3 regions of the Achromobacter sp. EG18 genome follow, and region 3 is predicted to be linked to each of the others. Evidence: predicted binding sites of a transcription regulator. Region 3 holds the regulator's gene; each other region holds the start of a gene.
The links. The regulator LexA, encoded in region 3, represses DNA repair genes until DNA is damaged. The targets are predictions, from matches to a motif close to ACTGTATNNNNATACAGT.

Region 1 (6,395 bases), 600 kb from region 3:
GTTCGAAGTCGACGTCGATGTCGGGCGGCTCGTTGCGTTCCTTGCTGATGAAGCGTTCGAACAGGTTGTTGCCGCGGCGCGGATCGACCTCGGTGATGCCCAGGCAGTAGCACACGACCGAGTTGGCGGCCGAGCCGCGGCCCTGGCACAGGATGCCGTTGTTGCGGGCGTACAGCACGATGTCGTAGACCGTGAGGAAGTAGGCCTCGTAGTGCAGGTCGGCGATCAGCGCCAGTTCCTTTTCGATCTGCTCGGTGACGTAGTCCGGCGTCCCGTCCGGAAAGCGCCGCGCGGCGCCGGCCAGGGTTTCCTGGCGCAGGTAGGTGGCGGGGGTGTGGCCGCGCGGGATGATCTCGTCGGGGTATTCGTAGCGCAGCTCGTCCAGCGAGAAGGCGCAGCGCCGCGCCACCACCAGGGTCTGCGCCAGCGCTTCGGGCGGATACAGGTTGGCCAGCCGCATGCGGGTGCGCAGGTGCTGTTCGGCGTTGCCCGACAGCGCGTAGCCGCATTGCGACACGCACTGGTGGGTGCGGATGCCGGTCAGGGTGTCGTGCAGCGGCTTGCGCGAGCGCACGTGCATCTGCACCTGGCCCAGCGCCACCACCGGCAGGTCGGCGGCGCGGGCGGCGTGGTCGACGGCGGCGCGGTGCAGGTCGTCGCGCGAGCGGTACAGCAGGGTCAGGCCGACCCAGGCGCGGCGCGGGAAGGTGGCGGCCAGCCAGCGCGCCTGCTGCGCCATGCGGTCGGGGTCGTCGCCGTAGACGGGCGACAGGATCGCCAGGCATTCGGGCAGGTGGCGCAGGTGTTCGTAGCCCGGCGGCGGATGGGTGAAGTCTTCGGGCGCCAGCCGGTATTCGCCCTTGGGAGCGCGGGTGCGGGCCAGGGTGATGAGCTCGGACAGGTTGCCGTAGCCCTCGCGGGTCTGCGCCAGCAAGGTCAGGTCCAGTGGCGCGGCCTCGGGGCCGGCGCGCAGCCGGAAGGTGGCGCCGATGATGAGCGGCAGCTTCTGGGTCTTGGCTTCCATGTGGGCGCGCACCACGCCGGCCAGGCTGCATTCGTCGGTGATGGCCAGGGCGGCGTAGCCCAGTTCGGCGGCGCGGGCGGCCAGTTCCTCGGGGTGCGAGGCGCCCTGCAGGAACGAGAAGTTCGACTGGCATTGCAGTTCGGCGTAGCCGGGCAGTCCGACAGGCGGACCGGGGGCGTCGTCATGCGGATCGTCGGGCGCTTGCATGGCGGAGTCAGGCGTACAGCCCGTGCAGGTGCCAGCGCGCGTGCTCGTCGTCGCGCTCGCGGTAGATCCAGTAGCGCGCGCCGGCGGCGTCCTCGGCCACGAAGTAGTCGCGCACGGTCAGGGCCGGGTCCCACCAGCCGCTTTCGATGCGTTCGGGGCCGCGCATCAGCCGCAGCGCCTGGCCGGCGTATTGCGGCCGGTGGCCGGCGAGTTTGAGCGGCAGCGGCGGGTCCAGCAGCCAGAAGGGGCGGTCCAGGGGTTCGGGCAGCGGTTCGGGGCGCGGTGACGGTTCCAGCGCGTCGCCCCAGGTATTGGCGGCTTCGGGCCGGTGGTCAGGGATGGGGCAGGCGTGGCGCACCTGGTCGCGGCCCAGCCGCGCGGTCAGCAGGTCCAGCAGGCGGGCGTGGTCGGCGGCGGTGCCGCCGGGTTCGGGGAACAGCGTGGTGCTGGCGGCGGGCTGTTCGGTGGTGTCGGGCGCCAGCAGCGTCACCGCGATCACCGGCGCTTCGAGCGTCAGGCGGCCGAGCTTTTCGCGCAGCAGGTTGAGGATCTGCGGCGCCTGCCACACGGGCTGCGCCAGCGCCAGTTCCAGGTCGGTGGGCGGGCGCGCATGGCGGCCGCGTTCGTGGTCCAGGCGCAGCAGCACGCGCCGCACCGCCAGTTGCCGCGCCGCCAGCCAGCCGCCCAGTTGCTCGGCCAGGCGCCGCGCCACGGCCAGCACCGCGTCGGTGTGCTCGAGGTATTCCATCAGCTCGATGCGGCGCTCGAAGCGCGGCGGCGGCTCGATCCAGCGATGAAGTTCGGGCGACTGGCCATAGGCCGCGTCCAGCGCTTGCAGCAGGTCGGGCGCGCTGCGCCGTTGCAGGCCGGCGCGCGGCAGGGCGCGCAGGTCGGCCAGGGTGTGGCAGCCGATGTCGTTGAGCCAGTCCAGGCGCGGCCGGGCCTGGGGCAGCAGGGCCACGGGCAGGGCGTCGAGCCGGCGCGCCAGGGTGCGCGGGGTGAGCACCCGGCGCGCCGGCCGGCGTCCGCCGCGATGCGCCAGCAGCCAGGCGCCGGCGGCGGTGGGCGCCATGCCCAGCGACACGCGCAGGTCCAGCGCGGCCAGCGTGGCGGCCACGCGCCGGTGCAGCGCGCGCGGCCCGCGGAAGAACAGCAGGCTGGCGCCGACGTTGAGCAGCACGGTGTCGTCGCCCGCCAGCGCGACCTCGGGGGTGTATTGCAGCAGCGCCAGCGCCGCGCCTTGCAGGGCGTCGGCCTCGGCCAGCGGGTCGCGCGTCAGCAGCTCGACCGTGGGCGCGATGGCGGCCGCGCCGCCGCGGCGCATGCCCGGGCGCACCCCGGCCTGGCGCGCGGCGGGCGTGAGGGCGGCGACGCGTTCCTGGTCGAGGACCGCGTAGGCCTGCGCCTCAAGCGGCCAGTGCGGGCGCAGGGCGTCCAGCGGCAGGCAGCGCAGGCAGGCGGCGATCCAGAGGCGCATGGCGGGTGGGCGCCAGGACGCCGGGCTCCAGGCCCACGTACAGCGGGGCCTCGCAGACCGGTCCGCGGCGCTTGAGGATATGGACGGACAACCCGCCCGGCGCGGGCGCGAGCGCCAGGCGCAAGGGGGCGGGGGTGGCGTGCTGCGCGGCGCTGGCCGGGCGCAGGGCGACGAACAGCAGGTCGCTGGCCTGGGCCGCCAGGTGCAGCCGGCGCAGCGATTCGGGGCGCACGTGCGGCAGCCAGCAGAGCAGGGCGCCGCAGCTGCCGTTTTTCAGGATCTGCTCGGCGGCCCAGAGGGCGTCCAGGGGTTTTTCGGGGGCGACCCAGAGCAACTGGCGCGGATCGAGCCGCCAGCTCATCCAGCTGGCGATGTGCGGCGCGTGGGGCGGCTGCACCAGGGCGATGGGGCGGCGCGTTTCCAGTTGCGCCAGGGCCGGGCGCAGCAGGCGGATTTCGCCGATGCCGGGTTGCGGGGCCAGCAGCTCGATCAGCGAGCCCAGCGGCCAGCCGCCGTCCGGCAGCTCGGCCGACAGGGTGGGGTGGCCGGTGGGCAGGCTGCGGGCGGCGCCGCGCGCCAACTGGGTGGCGCGCCACAACGCGGGATGGATCTGTTCTGGCGACGGCATGGCGGGCGGGCGACCCGGTTTTCCTGGGTGAAGACTCGGTGGGCGGCGGACGGCCGGGCGGGGAACTCCTGGCCGGAATCGCTTATTGCTGTATGAATATACAGTATTTTACCTGACCCGGAAGGCACCGGATGTATCAGTCGCTTGCACCGTATTGGTGCGCGCCGCAAGGCCCGCTTCGAGGCGCGATGCGCCGTCGTCACCCCCGCCCCGCCCATGGAAGGGGCTGGTCATTAACCCATGCACGACTTGGCACGCTTCCTGCTTGTCTCCCCATGTCACCGTCTCCTCACGCAACAACGTCCAACAAAAGGAGTGCTGAACATGGCCCATCAACCGGAAAGAATCGTCGAACTGTCGCGCCGCGTCGAGCGCATTTCGAACGAGAAGATCGAGAGCATCGTCGATATCAACCAGCAGGCCAAATACCTGTCGCTGAACGCGCGCATCGAGGCCGCGCGCTCGGGCGAGGCGGGGCGCGGGTTCGCGGTGGTGGCCAACCAGGTGCAGTACGTGTCCGAGCAGATCACCGGCATCGCCGACGCGCTCAAGGAGGAGCTGGCCGGTTCCATCGCCGACCTGATCCGCATCGGCGAAAACACCCTGCACGAGATCCGCGGCTACGAGGGCCGCCGCCTGGGCGACCTGGCGCTGAACATGATCGAGACCATGGACCGCAACCTGTACGAGCGTTCCTGCGACGTGCGCTGGTGGGCGACCGATTCGTCGGTGGTGCGGGCCTTGCAGGAACCCGGCGCCGACAGCGCGCGCCACGCCAGCGGGCGGCTGGGCGTGATCCTGGACAGCTACACGGTCTACCTGGACCTGTGGGTGGCCGACGCGCAGGGCCGGGTGGTGGCCAATGGCCGCCCGGACCGCTATCCGCAGGCGCGCGGCGCCAACGTAAGCCATGCCGAGTGGTTCCGGCGCGGGATGGCCGCGGCCGACGGCGGCGAGTACGTGGCCATGGACATCGACAGCGAGCGCCTGCTGGACGGCGCCCACGTCGCCACCTACGCCACCGCGATCCGGCGCGACGCCGACAAGCACGGCGAGCCGCTGGGGGTGCTGGGGGTGTTCTTCGACTGGAGCCAGCAGGCCGCCAGCATCGTCAAGTCGGTGGGGCTGTCGGAAGAGGAATGGGCGCGCACCCGCTGCCTGCTGGTCGACAGCCGCCAGCGCGTCATCGCCGCCTCGGACGGCGCGGTATCGCTGAAAGAGCGGTACGTGCTGCGCCACGACGAGCGGCCGCGCGGCTACTACGAAAACGCCGATCGCGGCCTGGTGGGGTTCGCGCTGACGCCGGGCTATGAAACCTATGCCGGCCTGGGCTGGTACGGCGTCATCACGCAGCGTCCGCGCGACAGCTTCGAATAGGCGGCGGCGCGAGCCGGGCGGCGTCCGGGCGCGTGGCCCAGGATGCCTCCCGGCCCGCACGCGGGTCAGGTCCGCGCGGCCTGGCCGGCGGCTATCGGTTCGTCCTGCGGCACGCCCGCCGCGCGGTCGGCCTCGAAGCCGTAGAACTGCATGTCCTGGTAGCGGATCCAGCGCGACTTCTTCACCAGCCGGTGGCCGATCCAGAACGCCAGGAACAGAGGGATCGCCAGGTAGGTCGAGACCACGCCGATCCAGTCGATGCGCTCGTCCAGGAAGGCCTGGTAGTTCTGGCCCAGCGTGACCAGCAGGCACAGCACGAAGGCCAGCAGCGGGCCGAACGGGAACAGGCCGGCCTTGTAGGGCAGGTTGGCGGTGTCGTAGCCGTGCTTCACGTAGCCCTGGCGGAAGCGGTAGTGGCTGACCGCGATGCTGAGCCAGACGATGAACTCGGTCATGCCGGCGAAGTTCAGCAGCCAGATGTAGACCGCCTTGGGGCTGTAGACCACGCTGAACATGCACAGGCAGGCCAGCGCGGTGGTGGCCAGCAGCGCGTACAGCGGCACGCCGTTGCCGGTCAGGCGCTTGAACACGGCCGGGGCCTGGCCCTCGACGGCCATGTTGAACAGCATCCGCGTGGCCGCGTACATGCCCGAATTGCCGGCCGACAGCACCGAGGTCAGGATCACCGCGTTCATGATGGTGGCCGCCGACAGCAGCCCGGCGTGCTGGAACACCAGCGTGAAGGGGCTGACGGCGATGTCCTCGACCTCGTTGCGCAGCAGCTGCGGGTCGGTATAGGGAATCAGCAGGCCGATGATCAGGATCGCCAGCACGTAGAACAGCAGGATGCGCCAGAACACATGGTTGATGGCGCGCGGCACGTTGCGGCGCGGGTTCTCGGATTCGCCGGCGGCCACGCCCACCAGTTCGGTGCCCTGGAACGAATAGGCCACCACCATGGCCACCCCGACCCAGGTGGCGACGTTGCCGACGAACGGCGCCTCGCCCACGGTCCAGTTGCGCACGCCGACCGGCGCGTCGCTGTGGATGATGCCCACCAGCATGGCCAGGCCCAGCACGATGAAGCACAGCACCGCCACCACCTTGATGATGGCGAACCAGTATTCGGCCTCGCCGAAGCTGCGCGCCGAGAAGGCGTTCAGGCCGAAGGTCAGCGCCAGGAAGGCGACGCTCCAGATCCAGCCGGGGGTATCGGGGAACCAGTACGCCATCACCAGTTGGGCGGCCACCACGTCCACCGCCACCACCGTGGCCCAGCTGAGCCAGAAGTTCCAGCCCAGCGCGAAGCCGAAGCCGCCGTCCACGTAGCGCGAGGCGTAGGTGCAGAACGAGCCCGACACGGGCATGAAGGTGGCCAGTTCGCCCAGGCTGGTCATGATGAAATAGACCATCAGGCCGATCAGCAGGTAGACCGTGAGCGCGCCGCCCGGGCCGGCCTGGGCGATGGCCGCGCCCGAGGCGATGAACAGGCCGGTGCCGATGGCGCCGCCCAGGGCGATCATGGTCAGGTGGCGCGCCTTGAGCACGCGATGCAACTGGTTCTTGCCGGCCGGCGGGGTTCCCGAGTCTGTCGTCGGTGTTTTCATGGAATGCACAGGTTGATGCAAAGCCCCGCGCCGACCGCGAACGCCCCTGGGCGCCTTGTGGACACCGGGGGCAGG
Region 2 (6,395 bases), 2.2 Mb from region 3:
GGTTCACGCCGGAGAAGAAGTGCTGGGCGATGATGGCGGCCAGCGAACCGTAAAGATAAAAGTCGTACCACTCGAACACCGTGCCCAGCGACGAGGCAAAGATGACGCGGCGTTCATCCTTGGTCATCGGGCGCGGATTCGCGGATGGACCGCGACCTGCCATGGTAGTTGTGCTCATGATGTCTCCTCGATTTTTCTGGCCGGCGGTTTTCCGCCGTGCTTGACCCTCCGCCGGCGGGGCCGACATCGAGCTACCGCAAGGTTGGAACGCCAGGCTGACGGGGTTCTGACGAGACCCTTACCTGAATCTTAAAATTGAAACAAAAGGTAACTTTTCCCTGGGGGGCTAGGGATAGTCCTAGGGACATAGTGGGGAACCTTGCCTCGCCCGGGCGCGAACCTGCCATGCGAAGAATGGGTCGGCAAGATGGGGCGTGCGCCTGTGCGCGAGGGGGGAGCCTTGCATGGCGCCCGCGCGCCACGGCAGCCCTAGTCGCCGAGGTCCTCGACCGGTTCGGCGTAAAGCGGAAACACCACCCGGATGCGAGTGCCGGGCAGGTCGGAGTGCGGGGTCGGATGGTCGCTGATGAGGACGGTCGCCTGGTGCTTCTGGGCGATTTCCCGGACGATGGCCAGGCCCAGTCCGCTGCCGTCGGACAGGGTGCCCAGCACGCGGTAGAAGCGGTCGAACACGCGTTCGCGCTCTTCGAGCGCGATGCCGGGGCCGGAGTCCTCGACTTCCAGCACGGCCTGCCCATCGAGGGCTTGCACGCGCACCGTGATGTGGCCGCCGCGCGGCGTGTAGCGCAGCGCGTTGTCGACCAGGTTGTTGAGCAGCTCGGCCAGCAGCAGCGGGTTGCCGTTGATCTCGACTGGGGTCTCCGAACCCTCGAAGCCCAGGTCGGTGCCGAGCGACAGCGCCTGCGGCACCCAGTGCATGGCCTGCTCATAGGCGATGGCGTTCAGGTCGGTGGCGGCCAGCCCGATGGCGCTGGGGTTTTCGGCCCGCGCCAGCAGCAGCAATTGGTTCACCAGGCGGGTGGCGCGTTCGGAGCCGGTCACCAGCTGGCGCAGGCTGGCCTGCATTTCCTCGGGACTGGCGTCGCGCAGGGCCAGCTCGGCCTGGGTGCGCAGGCCGGCCAGCGGCGTCTTCAACTGGTGCGCGGCGTCGGCGACGAAGCGGCGCTGCGCCTGCACGTTGGCGGACAGGCGGTCGAGCAGGTCGTTCATGGCCGCCACCAGCGGCGCGATCTCGGAGGGCGCGGCGCGTTCGTCGATGGGCGACAGGTCGTCCGGCCGGCGCGCCCGCAGCCGCTGCTGCAGCGCGTTCAGCGGCGCGACGCCGCGCGACAGGCCGAACCACACCAGCAACACCGCGATCGGCAGCACCACGAACTGCGGAATGATCACGCCCTTGATGATGTCGTTGGCCAGCTGGGTGCGCTTTTCCACCGTCTCGGCCACGATCAAGAGCGCCGGCTGGGTATTGGGCAGGTTCAGGTCGACCCAGGTGAAGGCCAGGCGGACGCCGAAGCCGCGCAGGGTGTCGTCCTCGTACTGGACTTCGCCGGGTCGCGGCTGGCCGACCGAGGCCGGCAGCGGCAGGGCGCGGTCGCCGCCCAGGTATTCGCCGCGGCTTCCCAGGGCCAGCCAGAACACGCTGTCGGTTTCATCGGCGCGCAGCACCTCGCGCGCCGGGTCGGTCATGCGCAGCACCGCGCGGCCATCCTGGGCATGGACCTGGCGCGTCAGCACGTGCAGGTTGTTGGCCAGCGCGCGGTCGTAGGGCACGTTGGCGATGTTCTGCGCCACCACGTAGGTGATGGCGACGCTCATGGGCCACAAGAGGAACAGCGGCGCCAGCATCCAGTCGAGGATCTCGCCCAGCAGCGAGCGCTGCGGTGGCGCGAAACTGGGGCCGCGGGCCCCGGCCTGCATCACATCCAGCGCTTCCTGGTTGAGCGCCTCCGGCTGTGGCGGTTCAGCTGGCGAGGTAGGCCGCACCCTGGTCCCGTTCGAGGCAATAGCCCAGGCCGCGCACCGTCACGATCTTCACGCCGCTGGGCTCGAGCTTCTTGCGCAGGCGGTGCACGTAGACTTCGATGGCATTGGTGCTGACTTCCTCACCCCATTCGCACAGGTGGTCCACCAGCTGGGTTTTGCTGACCATGCGGCCGCTGCGGGTCAGCAGGATTTCCAGCAGGCTGACCTCGCGCGCGGACAGGTCCAGCGTCTGGTCGTCGACCGTGGCCACGCGCCCGGTCTGGTCGAACACCAGTCGGCCATGCTTGAGCAACGTGGCGCCGCCGCCCGCGCCGCGGCGGGTCAGAGCGCGCACGCGCGCTTCCAGTTCCGACAGGGCGAAGGGCTTGGCCATGTAGTCGTCGGCGCCCAGGTCCAGCCCCTTGACGCGCTGCTCGATGCTGTCGGCGGCGGTCAGGATCAGGACAGGCAGGGCGGAATTGCGGGCGCGCAGCCGGCGCAGGACCTCCAGGCCGGCCAGTTGCGGCAGGCCGAGGTCGAGGATCAGCAGGTCGAAGGCCTGGGCCGCCAGCGCCGAATCGGCCGCCAGGCCGTCGCGGACGGCGTCGACCGCGTAACCGTTGTGGCGCAACGAGCGTGACAGGCCGTCGGCCAGGATGCTGTCGTCTTCCGCGATCAGGATGCGCATGGGCAGTCGAAAAGAAGAAGGGCGCCGGGTGAGCGGCGCACGCGTGCCGCCCTCGGTGGGATGCCGGGGCGGCGTGCCGGGAGCGCAATGGGGACATAGCGCCAGTTTTTTCCCTGATTCTGTCATACGGCACCGGGCTTGCCCACTCAGGGAATACGTGGAAAACTGTGGCACACTGGTTTTTTGTACAGTATAATCCGATGCCATAATCTGCGCTATCGCTTTACCGATCACCGCTTCAGCGCCACAGCTTTCACCGCCAGTTTTCTGGCAACAGCTGTCAGCAACGGCCCGATCACCCCTTGCGACAACCCGCGCGCTGACCGACACCCGTGCCGCGCCCCGATACGTTACAGACCCAGACCTGACAGGACACTACATGGACGACAAAACCACCAAGGCCGCCGCTTCGGAAAAAGCCAAGGCGCTGGCCGCCGCGCTCTCGCAGATCGAAAAGCAGTTCGGCAAGGGCTCGATCATGCGCTACGGCGACAACGAGGTCTCGCATGACATCCAGGTGGTGTCGACCGGCTCGCTGGGGCTGGACATCGCGCTGGGCGTCGGCGGCCTGCCGCGTGGCCGCGTGGTGGAAATCTACGGTCCGGAATCCTCGGGCAAGACCACGCTGACCCTGCAGGTCGTGGCCGAAATGCAGAAGCTGGGCGGCACCTGCGCCTTCGTCGACGCCGAACACGCGCTGGACGTGCAGTACGCCTCGAAGCTGGGCGTCAACCTGGCCGACCTGCTGATCTCGCAGCCGGACACGGGCGAGCAGGCCCTGGAAATCACCGACGCGCTGGTGCGCTCGGGTTCGGTCGACCTGATCGTGGTCGACTCGGTCGCCGCCCTGGTGCCCAAGGCCGAAATCGAAGGCGAAATGGGCGATTCGCTGCCCGGCCTGCAGGCCCGCCTGATGAGCCAGGCGCTGCGCAAGCTGACCGCCACCATCAAGAAGACCAACTGCATGGTCATCTTCATCAACCAGATCCGCATGAAGATCGGCGTGATGTTCGGCAACCCCGAAACCACCACGGGCGGAAACGCGCTCAAGTTCTACGCCTCGGTGCGCCTGGACATCCGCCGCATCGGCTCGATCAAGAAGGGCGACGAGGTCGTCGGCAACGAAACCCGCGTCAAGGTGGTCAAGAACAAGGTCGCGCCCCCGTTCAAGCAGGCCGAGTTCGACATCATGTACGGCGCCGGCATCTCGCGCGAAGGCGAAATCATCGACCTGGGCGTGGCCGCCAACGTGGTGGACAAGTCGGGCGCGTGGTACAGCTACAACGGCAACCGCATCGGCCAGGGCAAGGACAACGTCCGTGAATACCTGAAGGAACACAAGGAACTGGCGATCGAGATCGAAAACCGGGTCCGCGAGAACCAGGGCATCGTCAGCCGCGCCGCGGAATTCGTGCCCACCGCCGAAGACGACAGCGAAGAGTAATCGCGTCGCCCCTTCACCGGATAGCGCCGGGCCCGCCAGCCCGGCCGCCAGCGGCAGGCTCCCGTCCCGGGAGGCCTGCCGCTGGCACATAGAGGAAGCGCATGAGCTGGAAACCGCCCGTCACGTCCGCTGATCGCCTGCGCGCCAGGCTGGACGATGAATTCGAGACCGTGGCCAAGCCCGAAGGGCTGCGCCGCACGTCGGACCTGCGGCGGGCCGCCGAATCCACCGGGGCGTCCGGCCAGGAACCAGAGGGCGCCGGCGCGCCGGCGTCGCAGTGGCAGCGCAGCTCCGAACGGCGCGCGGCCGGCGGGCGCGGCCGGCGTGGCAAGGGCGGTGATGATGGCGATGGCACGGACGAGGGGGCGCAGGCATCCGAAGACAAGTCGCGCCCGCGCCCCAAGGGGCCGTCGCTGAAAATGCGGGCGGTGGGTTATCTGTCGCGGCGCGAGCATGCCCGCGATGAGCTGGCGCGAAAACTCGCGCCCCATGCCGAAGACCCCGATGAGGTCGAGCGTGTGTTGGACGCGCTGGAAAAGGAAGGCTGGCTGTCGACCGAGCGTTTTGCGCAAAGCCTGGTGCACCGCCGCGCCTCGCGCCAGGGGGCGGCCCGCATCGTGCAGGAATTGCGCCAGCACGGCGTGGATGACGCCCAGGTATCCGAGCTGCGCGAGCAATTGCGCGCCACCGAATACGAGCGCGCGCTCGAGGTCTGGCAGAAACGCTTCGGCGCCAAGCCCGAGGATCGCGCCGCCTATGCCAAGCAGGCCCGCTTCCTGGCCAGCCGCGGCTTCGCGCATGACGTCATCCGTCGCATCCTGGGCGCGGGCGACGACTGAGCGGGCCGCGCGGCGAGGGTCATTGCCGGCCCGTCGTTGCCTTTTCCTATTTCGCCGACTTGATGCCGCTCAGCGTCTTGAAGCAGACGTCGCGCGTCAATGTCAGGAATTCGTCGATGTACGAGGCGTCGGTGTCCTCGCTGCGCACCGTCGCGTACAAGGTGCGCCACACGCCCTGGGGCCCCAGCCGGCACTGTCGCAGCCAACCCTGGTTCATGTATTCGGTCAGCGCCCAGTTGGGCAGGGCGGCCACGCCGCGGTTGCTGGCCACCAGTTGCGCGATGATGGGCGTCAGTTCCGCCTTGCGGATGGCGGCCGGTTCGACGTCGGCGGGATCCAGGAAGGCCGTGAAGATGTCCAGGCGCTGCTTGTCCACCGGATAGGTGATCAGCGTCTGGTCGGCCAGTTGGTCGGGCATGACGAACTTGCTGCCGGCCAGCGGATTCGATTCGGACACGGCCAGCACCAGCTCGTACTTGAACAGGGGCAGGTACTCGACCGCGTCCAGCGGCTGCGGGTCGGACGTGATCACCAGGTCAAGGTCGCCGCGCACCAGCGCGGGCAGGGGGGCGAACGAGAAGGCCGCCGACAGGTCCAGCGCCACGTCGGGCCATTGCGCGCGGAAGGCGTCGAGCGCCGGCATCAACCACTGGAAGCAGGAATGGCAATCGATGGCCAGGTGCAGGCGGCCGGTGCGGCCCGCGGCCAGCCGCTGCAATTCCCGTTCGGTGGCGCGCATGCGCGGCAGCACTTCGTCGGCCAGCGCCAGCACGCGCAGGCCCGCCGTGGTCAGGCGGGCCGGCCGGGTGCGGCGGTTCAGCAGCGGCGTGCCCAGCCGGGTTTCGAGGTCGCGCAACTGATGCGACAAGGCCGACTGGGTCAGGTGCAGGCGCTCGGCGGCTTCCTGCAGGCTGCCGCCTTCGCGGATGGCGGTCAACGTTTCGAGGTGGCGGATTTCCAGCATGGGGCGGCGGTAGCGGTGAGGATGGCGCCGTCGCCGGGGGGGCAACACGGCGGGAACTCCCGACCAGGGGCGGGAATGAACTTATATTCTATGAGATTTTTTCATCTTATGAATGTAGACATTGATTTTGATTCATTTTGCTTTGGGTCCAGAATAATCGGCACTTGAACAAAATTTGTCTAAGACGCGACTACCATGACTACGATTCATAATTTGGGGTTCCCCCGCATTGGTGCCCAGCGCGAACTGAAGCGCGCGGTCGAAGCCTATTGGGCGGGCAAGCAGACCGGCGAAGCGCTGGAGCAGGCCGGCCGCGAGCTGCGCGCCCGGCACTGGCAGGTGCAGGCCGCCGCCGGCGTCAAATTCGTGCCGGTGGGCGATTTCGCCTGGTACGACCAGATCCTGGAATGGACCACGCTGTTGGGCGCCGTGCCGGCGCGGTTCGGCCAGAAGGACAACGAGCCGGTTTCGCTGGAC
Region 3 (6,395 bases):
TACAGCTTACCCTCATACCGCGCCGTCCAGCAGCACCCGCTGCTTCAAGGCCGTCAGGGCATCGCGAGCGGCCGCGGCCTGCTCGAATTCCAGGTTGCGGGCATGGTCCATCATCAGCTTTTCAAGCCGCTTGATTTCGCGCGCCAGCGCCTTTTCGTCCTTCAGCAATTCGGCCGGCACCGCGGCTTCCAGCGCATCGTGCTGCACCGGGGCCACGATACCGTCGATCAGCTCGCGCACCGCCTTCTGCACGCCGCGCGCGGTAATGCCGTGGTCGGCATTGAATTGCAACTGTTTGGCACGGCGCCGGCTGGTCTCTTCCATGGCCCGCTGCATCGAATCCGTGATGCGGTCGGCATACAGGATGGCGTGGCCATTCAGGTTGCGGGCGGCCCGGCCAATGGTCTGGATCAGGCTGCGCTCGGAACGCAGGAAACCTTCCTTGTCGGCATCCAGGATGGCCACCAGCGACACTTCCGGGATGTCCAGGCCTTCACGCAGCAGGTTGATGCCCACCAGCACGTCGAACGTGCCCAGGCGCAGGTCGCGGATGATCTCCACCCGCTCGACCGTATCGATGTCCGAGTGCAGGTAGCGCACCCGCACGCCGTGCTCGGTCAGGAAGTCGGTCAGGTCCTCGGCCATGCGCTTGGTCAGCGTGGTGACCAGCACCCGCTCGCCCTGGCTGGTGCGCGCCTTGATCTGGCCCAGCAGGTCGTCGACCTGCGTGCGGGCCGGCAACACCTCGACGATCGGGTCGACCAGGCCGGTGGGACGCACCACCTGCTCGACCACGTTGTCGGCATGCTCTTTTTCGTAGGCCGCCGGCGTGGCCGACACGAACACGCACTGGCGCATGCGGGCCTCGAACTCCTCCAGCTTGAGCGGGCGGTTGTCCAGCGCCGAGGGCAGCCGGAAACCATACTGCACCAGGGTTTCCTTGCGCGAGCGGTCGCCGCGGTACATGGCGCTGAGCTGGCCGATGGTGACGTGGCTTTCGTCGATGAACATCAGCGCGTCGGCGGGCAGGTAGTCGATCAGCGTGGGCGGCGGCTCGCCGGGCGCGGCGCCCGACAGATGGCGCGAGTAGTTCTCGATGCCCTTGCAGAACCCCAGTTCCTGCAGCATTTCCAGGTCGAAGCGGGTGCGCTGCTCCAGGCGCTGGGCTTCCACCAGGTGGCCGTCATCGACGAAGCGCTTGGTGCGCTCGCGCAGCTCTTCCTTGATGGTCTCGATGGCGCGCAGCACGGTGTCGCGCGGCGTCACGTAGTGCGAACCCGGGTAGACGGTGAAGCGCGGCAGCTTCTGGCGAATACGGCCGGTCAGCGGATCGAACAGTTCGAGGCTTTCGATTTCGTCGTCGAACAGCGTCAGGCGCAGCGCCAGCTCGGCGCTTTCCGCGGGGAAGATGTCGATGGTTTCGCCGCGCACCCGGAACACGCCGCGGGTGAACTCGGCGTCGTTGCGGGTGTACTGCATGGCCACCAGCCGCGCCAGGATCTCGCGCCGCGAAATCTGGTCGCCGGCGCGCAGGATCAGCACCATCGCGTGGTAGTCGCCGGGGTTGCCGATACCGTAGATGCACGACACGGTGCCCACGATGATGGTGTCGCGCCGTTCCAGCAGGCTCTTGGTGGCCGACAGCCGCATCTGCTCGATGTGTTCATTGATGGACGAATCCTTCTCGATGAACAGGTCGCGCGTCGGCACGTAGGCCTCGGGCTGGTAGTAGTCGTAGTACGAAACGAAGTACTCCACGGCGTTCTTGGGAAAGAACTCGCGCATTTCGGCGTACAGCTGCGCCGCCAGCGTCTTGTTGGGCGCCAGCACCAGCGCCGGCCGCCCGAGCTGGGCGATGACGTTGGCCATGGTGTAGGTCTTGCCCGAACCGGTCACGCCCAGCAGGGTCTGGTACATCAGGCCGTCCTGCACGCCCTGGATCAGTCCCTCTATTGCGCCCGGCTGGTCGCCGGCAGGCGGATAGGGTTGATACAGGTGGAATGGGCTGTCCGGGAAATCGACATACCCCGGGCCGGCCTCCGGAGCCGCCACGGCAGCGCCAGAGGGCCCATCGGTCGCCCCGTCGGTGACCGCGCCAACGGCTGCGGCACCCGCCGCGTTCGGGTCTATTGCGCTCTTAGGCATGCTAGACTGTTCCCAGGGTAAACCCCCCATTATCCACAGCACTTCCGACTGCGTCCACTCACCCTCAGCAGAGTCCCATGAGCACCCTTTTCGATTCCGTCGAACTCGCGCCGCGCGACCCCATTCTTGGCCTGAACGAACAATACAACGCGGACACCCGCCCCGGTAAAGTCAATCTGGGCGTGGGCGTGTACTACGACGACCAGGGCCGGATTCCCCTGCTGGGCGCCGTGCGCAAGGCGGAAATCGCCCGCATCGAGGCCGCCGCCGCCCGCGGCTACCTGCCGATCGAAGGCATCGCCGGCTACAACCAGGGCGCGCAAGCCCTGCTGATCGGCAAGGATTCCCCGCTGGCCGCCGCCGGCCGCGTCCTGACCACCCAGGCCCTGGGCGGCACCGGCGCGCTCAAGATCGGCGCCGACTTCCTGCGCCAGCTGCTGCCGACCTCGAAGGTCCTGATCAGCGACCCCAGCTGGGAAAACCACCGCGCGCTGTTCGAGCGCGCCGGTTTCGAAGTCGGCACCTACGCCTACTACGACGCGGCCACCCGCGGCCTGAACTTCGACGGCATGCTGGCCGCCCTGAAGGCCGCGCCGGCCAACACCGTGGTCGTGCTGCACGCCTGCTGCCACAACCCCACCGGTGTCGATCCCACCTTCGACCAATGGAAGCAGATCGCCGCGGTCGTCAAGGAAAACAAGCTGGTGCCGTTCCTGGACATCGCCTACCAGGGTTTCGGCGAAGGCCTGCATGAAGACGCCGCGGTCGTGCGCCTGTTCGCCGACCTCGACCTGACCATGTTCATCAGCTCGTCGTTCTCGAAGTCGTTCTCGCTGTACGGCGAGCGCGTCGGCGCCCTGACCGTCGTGGCCGGCAGCAAGGACGAAGCCACCCGCGTGCTGAGCCAGCTCAAGCGCGTCATCCGCACCAACTACTCCAACCCGCCCACCCACGGTGGCACGATCGTCTCCACGGTGCTGAACTCGCCCGAGCTGTTCGCCATGTGGGAAGAGGAACTCGGCGCCATGCGCGACCGCATCCGCCTGATGCGCAAGCAGCTGGTCGAGAAGATCAAGGAACACGGCGGCAAGCAGGACTTCAGCTTCGTGCTGCAGCAGCGCGGCATGTTCTCGTACTCGGGCCTGACCTCGGCCCAGGTCGACCGCCTGCGCGAAGAGCACGGCGTCTATGCCGTCTCCAGCGGCCGCATCTGCGTGGCCGCGCTCAACAGCGGCAACATCGACCAGGTGGCCAAGGGCATCGCCGCGGTGCTCTAAGACTCAGCGCCAGCGTCACCCCCAAACGGGACCTTCGGGTCCCGTTTTCATTGCCTGTCACAAAACCACGCCCGATCAACGCTTGCTTTTTTGCGTTATGTCCCCCAGAATGCCGCTGTATATATGTACAGTCCGACACCCAACGGATCATCGCCATGGCCAGCAAACTCACTGATCGTCAACAGCAAATCCTGGACCTCATCCGGCAGACCGTCGCGCGCACCGGCTTTCCGCCCACCCGCGCCGAAATCGCCCAGGCCCTGGGATTCCGCTCGCCCAACGCGGCCGAAGACCATCTGAAGGCCCTGGCCCGCAAGGGCGCCATCGAACTCACGGCCGGCGCCTCGCGCGGCATCCGCCTGAAGGACAACTCCCCCACGCCGTCCCAGGCGCCGTTGCCACTGCCCGGCCTGGCGCAGCTGCTGCTGCCGCTGGTGGGCCGCGTGGCGGCCGGCAGCCCTATCCTGGCCACCGAACACGTCGAACGCGAGATCGGCGTCGATTCCAGCCTGTTCGCCCAGGCGCCGGACTACCTGCTCAAGGTGCGCGGCATGAGCATGCGCGACGCAGGCATCCTCGAAGGCGACCTGCTGGCCGTCAAGAAGGCGTCCGAGGCCCGCAACGGCCAGATCGTGGTGGCCCGGCTGGGCGACGACGTCACCGTCAAGCGCCTGCAGCGCCAGAACGGCCGCATCGAACTGCTGCCTGAGAATCCCGACTTCAACGTCATCGTGGTCGAAGCCGACCAGGAATTCGCGCTGGAAGGCATTGCCGTCGGGCTGATCCGTCCGCACGCGCTGCACTGATCCTTCCGCCCCGACCAGGGGCCCGCCCGACGGCCGCGCCAAAAAACAAACCCCGCGCAAGCGGGGTTTATTTTTGACGGCGCCCCTTGCGGGGCGCCGTGGGCCGGACATCAGTGCTTGAGCACGGGATCCGTGGAACCCGGTTCGGCCGGCTTGGCGACCAGCGGTTCCTTGACCGCTTCGTCTTCAGCCAGCGGCTCCGGCAGGCGTTCCAGGGCCAGCTCCAACACCTTGTCGATCCAGCGGACCGGCACGATCTCGAGATGGTTCTTGACGTTGTCCGGGATCTCCGCCAAATCCTTGACGTTTTCTTCCGGGATCAAGACCGTCTTGATGCCACCGCGGTGGGCGGCCAGCAGCTTTTCCTTCAGGCCGCCGATCGGCAGGACTTCGCCACGCAGCGTGATCTCGCCGGTCATGGCAACGTCGGCGCGCACCGGGATGCGCGACAGCGCCGACACCATGGCCGTGGTGATCGCGATACCGGCGGACGGACCGTCCTTGGGCGTCGCGCCTTCCGGCACGTGCACGTGCATGTCGTGCTTCTCGAACACGCTGTCGGCAAAGCCCAGGCGACGCGCCCGCGAGCGCACCACGGTGCGGGCCGCCTCGACCGATTCCTTCATCACGTCGCCCAGCGAACCGGTGCGTTGGATCACGCCCTTGCCGGGCATGTCCGCCACTTCGATCGTGAGCAGGTCGCCACCGACTTCCGTCCAGGCCAGGCCGGTCACCTGACCGATCTGGTTTTCCTTTTCGGCCATGCCGAAGGTGTAGCGGCGCACGCCGAGGTAGTCGCTGAGGTTCTCGCCCGTGACGTTGACCGGCTTGAGTTCGAAGGTCTTGCCTTCGGCCTTGGCGCGGTCGCTCTGGGTCAGCAGCTGCTTGATCACCTTGCGGCAGATCTTGCCCACTTCGCGCTCAAGCGCACGCACACCGGCTTCGCGGGTGTAGTAGCGCACGATGTCGCGCAGCGCGCTGTCGTCGACGGTCAGCTCGGTATCCTTGACGCCGTTGTTCTTCATCAGCTTGGGCAGCAGATGGTCGCGGGCGATGTGGATCTTTTCTTCCTCGGTGTAGCCGGACAGGCGGATCACTTCCATCCGGTCCAGCAGGGCCGGCGGAATGTTCAACGTGTTGCTGGTGGCCACGAACATGACGTCCGACAGGTCGAAGTCGACTTCGATGTAGTGGTCCTGGAACGTGTGGTTCTGTTCCGGGTCCAGCACTTCGAGCAGCGCCGACGAGGGATCGCCGCGGAAATCCATGCCCAGCTTGTCGATTTCATCGAGCAGGAACAGGGGATTGCGCACGCCGACCTTCGACATGTTCTGGACGATCTTGCCGGGCATCGAGCCGATGTACGTACGACGGTGGCCGCGGATCTCGGCTTCGTCACGCACGCCGCCCAGGGCCATGCGCACGAACTTGCGGTTCGTGGCCTTGGCGATGGACTGGCCCAGCGAGGTCTTGCCGACCCCCGGAGGACCGACCAGGCACAGGATGGGCGCCTTGACCTTGTCCACGCGCTGTTGCACGGCGAGGTATTCGAGAATGCGTTCCTTCACCTTCTCCAGGCCGTAGTGGTCGTTGTCGAGCACCGTCTCGGCATTGGAGATGGAATTGTTGATCTTGCTCTTCTTCCTCCAGGGGAGATTAATGAGCGTATCGATGTAGTTGCGCACCACGGTGGCTTCGGCCGACATGGGCGACATGAGCTTGAGCTTCTTGAGCTCGGCATCGGCCTTCTTGCGCGCCTCCTTGGGCATGTGCGCGGCGATGATCTTCTTTTCGAGCTCCTCGATGTCGGCGCCCTCTTCGCCTTCGCCCAACTCCTTCTGAATGGCCTTGACCTGCTCATTCAGGTAGTAGTCGCGCTGGCTCTTTTCCATCTGCTTCTTCACGCGGCCGCGGATCCGCTTTTCGACCTGGAGAATGTCGATTTCGGTTTCCAGCTGCGTGAGCAGGCCTTCGAGGCGCTCGGAGGTGCCGACGATCTCGAGCATCTTCTGCTTCTGCTCGAGTTTCAGCGGAAGATGCGCGGCGATCGTGTCGGCCAGGCGGCCAGCGTCATCGATGCCGGCGAGCGAGGTCAGGATCTCCGGGGGGATCTTCTTGTTGAGTTTTACGTATTGCTCGAACTGGGCGACGATCGCACGGCGCAGGG

Region 1: imuA (translesion DNA synthesis-associated protein ImuA) is a predicted target of LexA. The motif match lies at 3,424-3,441, and genes of this name have one in related genera.
Region 2: recA (recombinase RecA) is a predicted target of LexA. The motif match lies at 2,846-2,863, and genes of this name have one in related genera.

The regions. Positions count from the first base shown of each region.
Region 1 is NZ_CM186213.1:1,418,885-1,425,279, reverse strand. Features, by position in the region: gene AC6CR5_RS06670 (error-prone DNA polymerase) at 1-1,231, opposite strand, end outside; gene AC6CR5_RS06665 (Y-family DNA polymerase) at 1,239-2,708, opposite strand; gene imuA (translesion DNA synthesis-associated protein ImuA) at 2,638-3,336, opposite strand; gene AC6CR5_RS06655 (methyl-accepting chemotaxis protein) at 3,652-4,713, shown strand; gene AC6CR5_RS06650 (amino acid permease) at 4,779-6,320, opposite strand.
Region 2 is NZ_CM186213.1:6,210,090-6,216,484, forward strand. Features, by position in the region: gene AC6CR5_RS28585 (MFS transporter) at 1-163, opposite strand, end outside; gene AC6CR5_RS28590 (sensor histidine kinase) at 490-1,866, opposite strand; gene AC6CR5_RS28595 (response regulator transcription factor) at 1,982-2,671, opposite strand; gene recA (recombinase RecA) at 3,051-4,115, shown strand; gene recX (recombination regulator RecX) at 4,217-4,954, shown strand; gene AC6CR5_RS28610 (LysR family transcriptional regulator) at 5,001-5,918, opposite strand; gene metE (5-methyltetrahydropteroyltriglutamate--homocysteine S-methyltransferase) at 6,114-6,395, shown strand, end outside.
Region 3 is NZ_CM186213.1:2,022,558-2,028,952, forward strand. Features, by position in the region: gene uvrB (excinuclease ABC subunit UvrB) at 13-2,052, opposite strand; gene AC6CR5_RS09185 (amino acid aminotransferase) at 2,223-3,422, shown strand; gene lexA (transcriptional repressor LexA) at 3,578-4,228, shown strand; gene lon (endopeptidase La) at 4,339-6,395, opposite strand, start outside.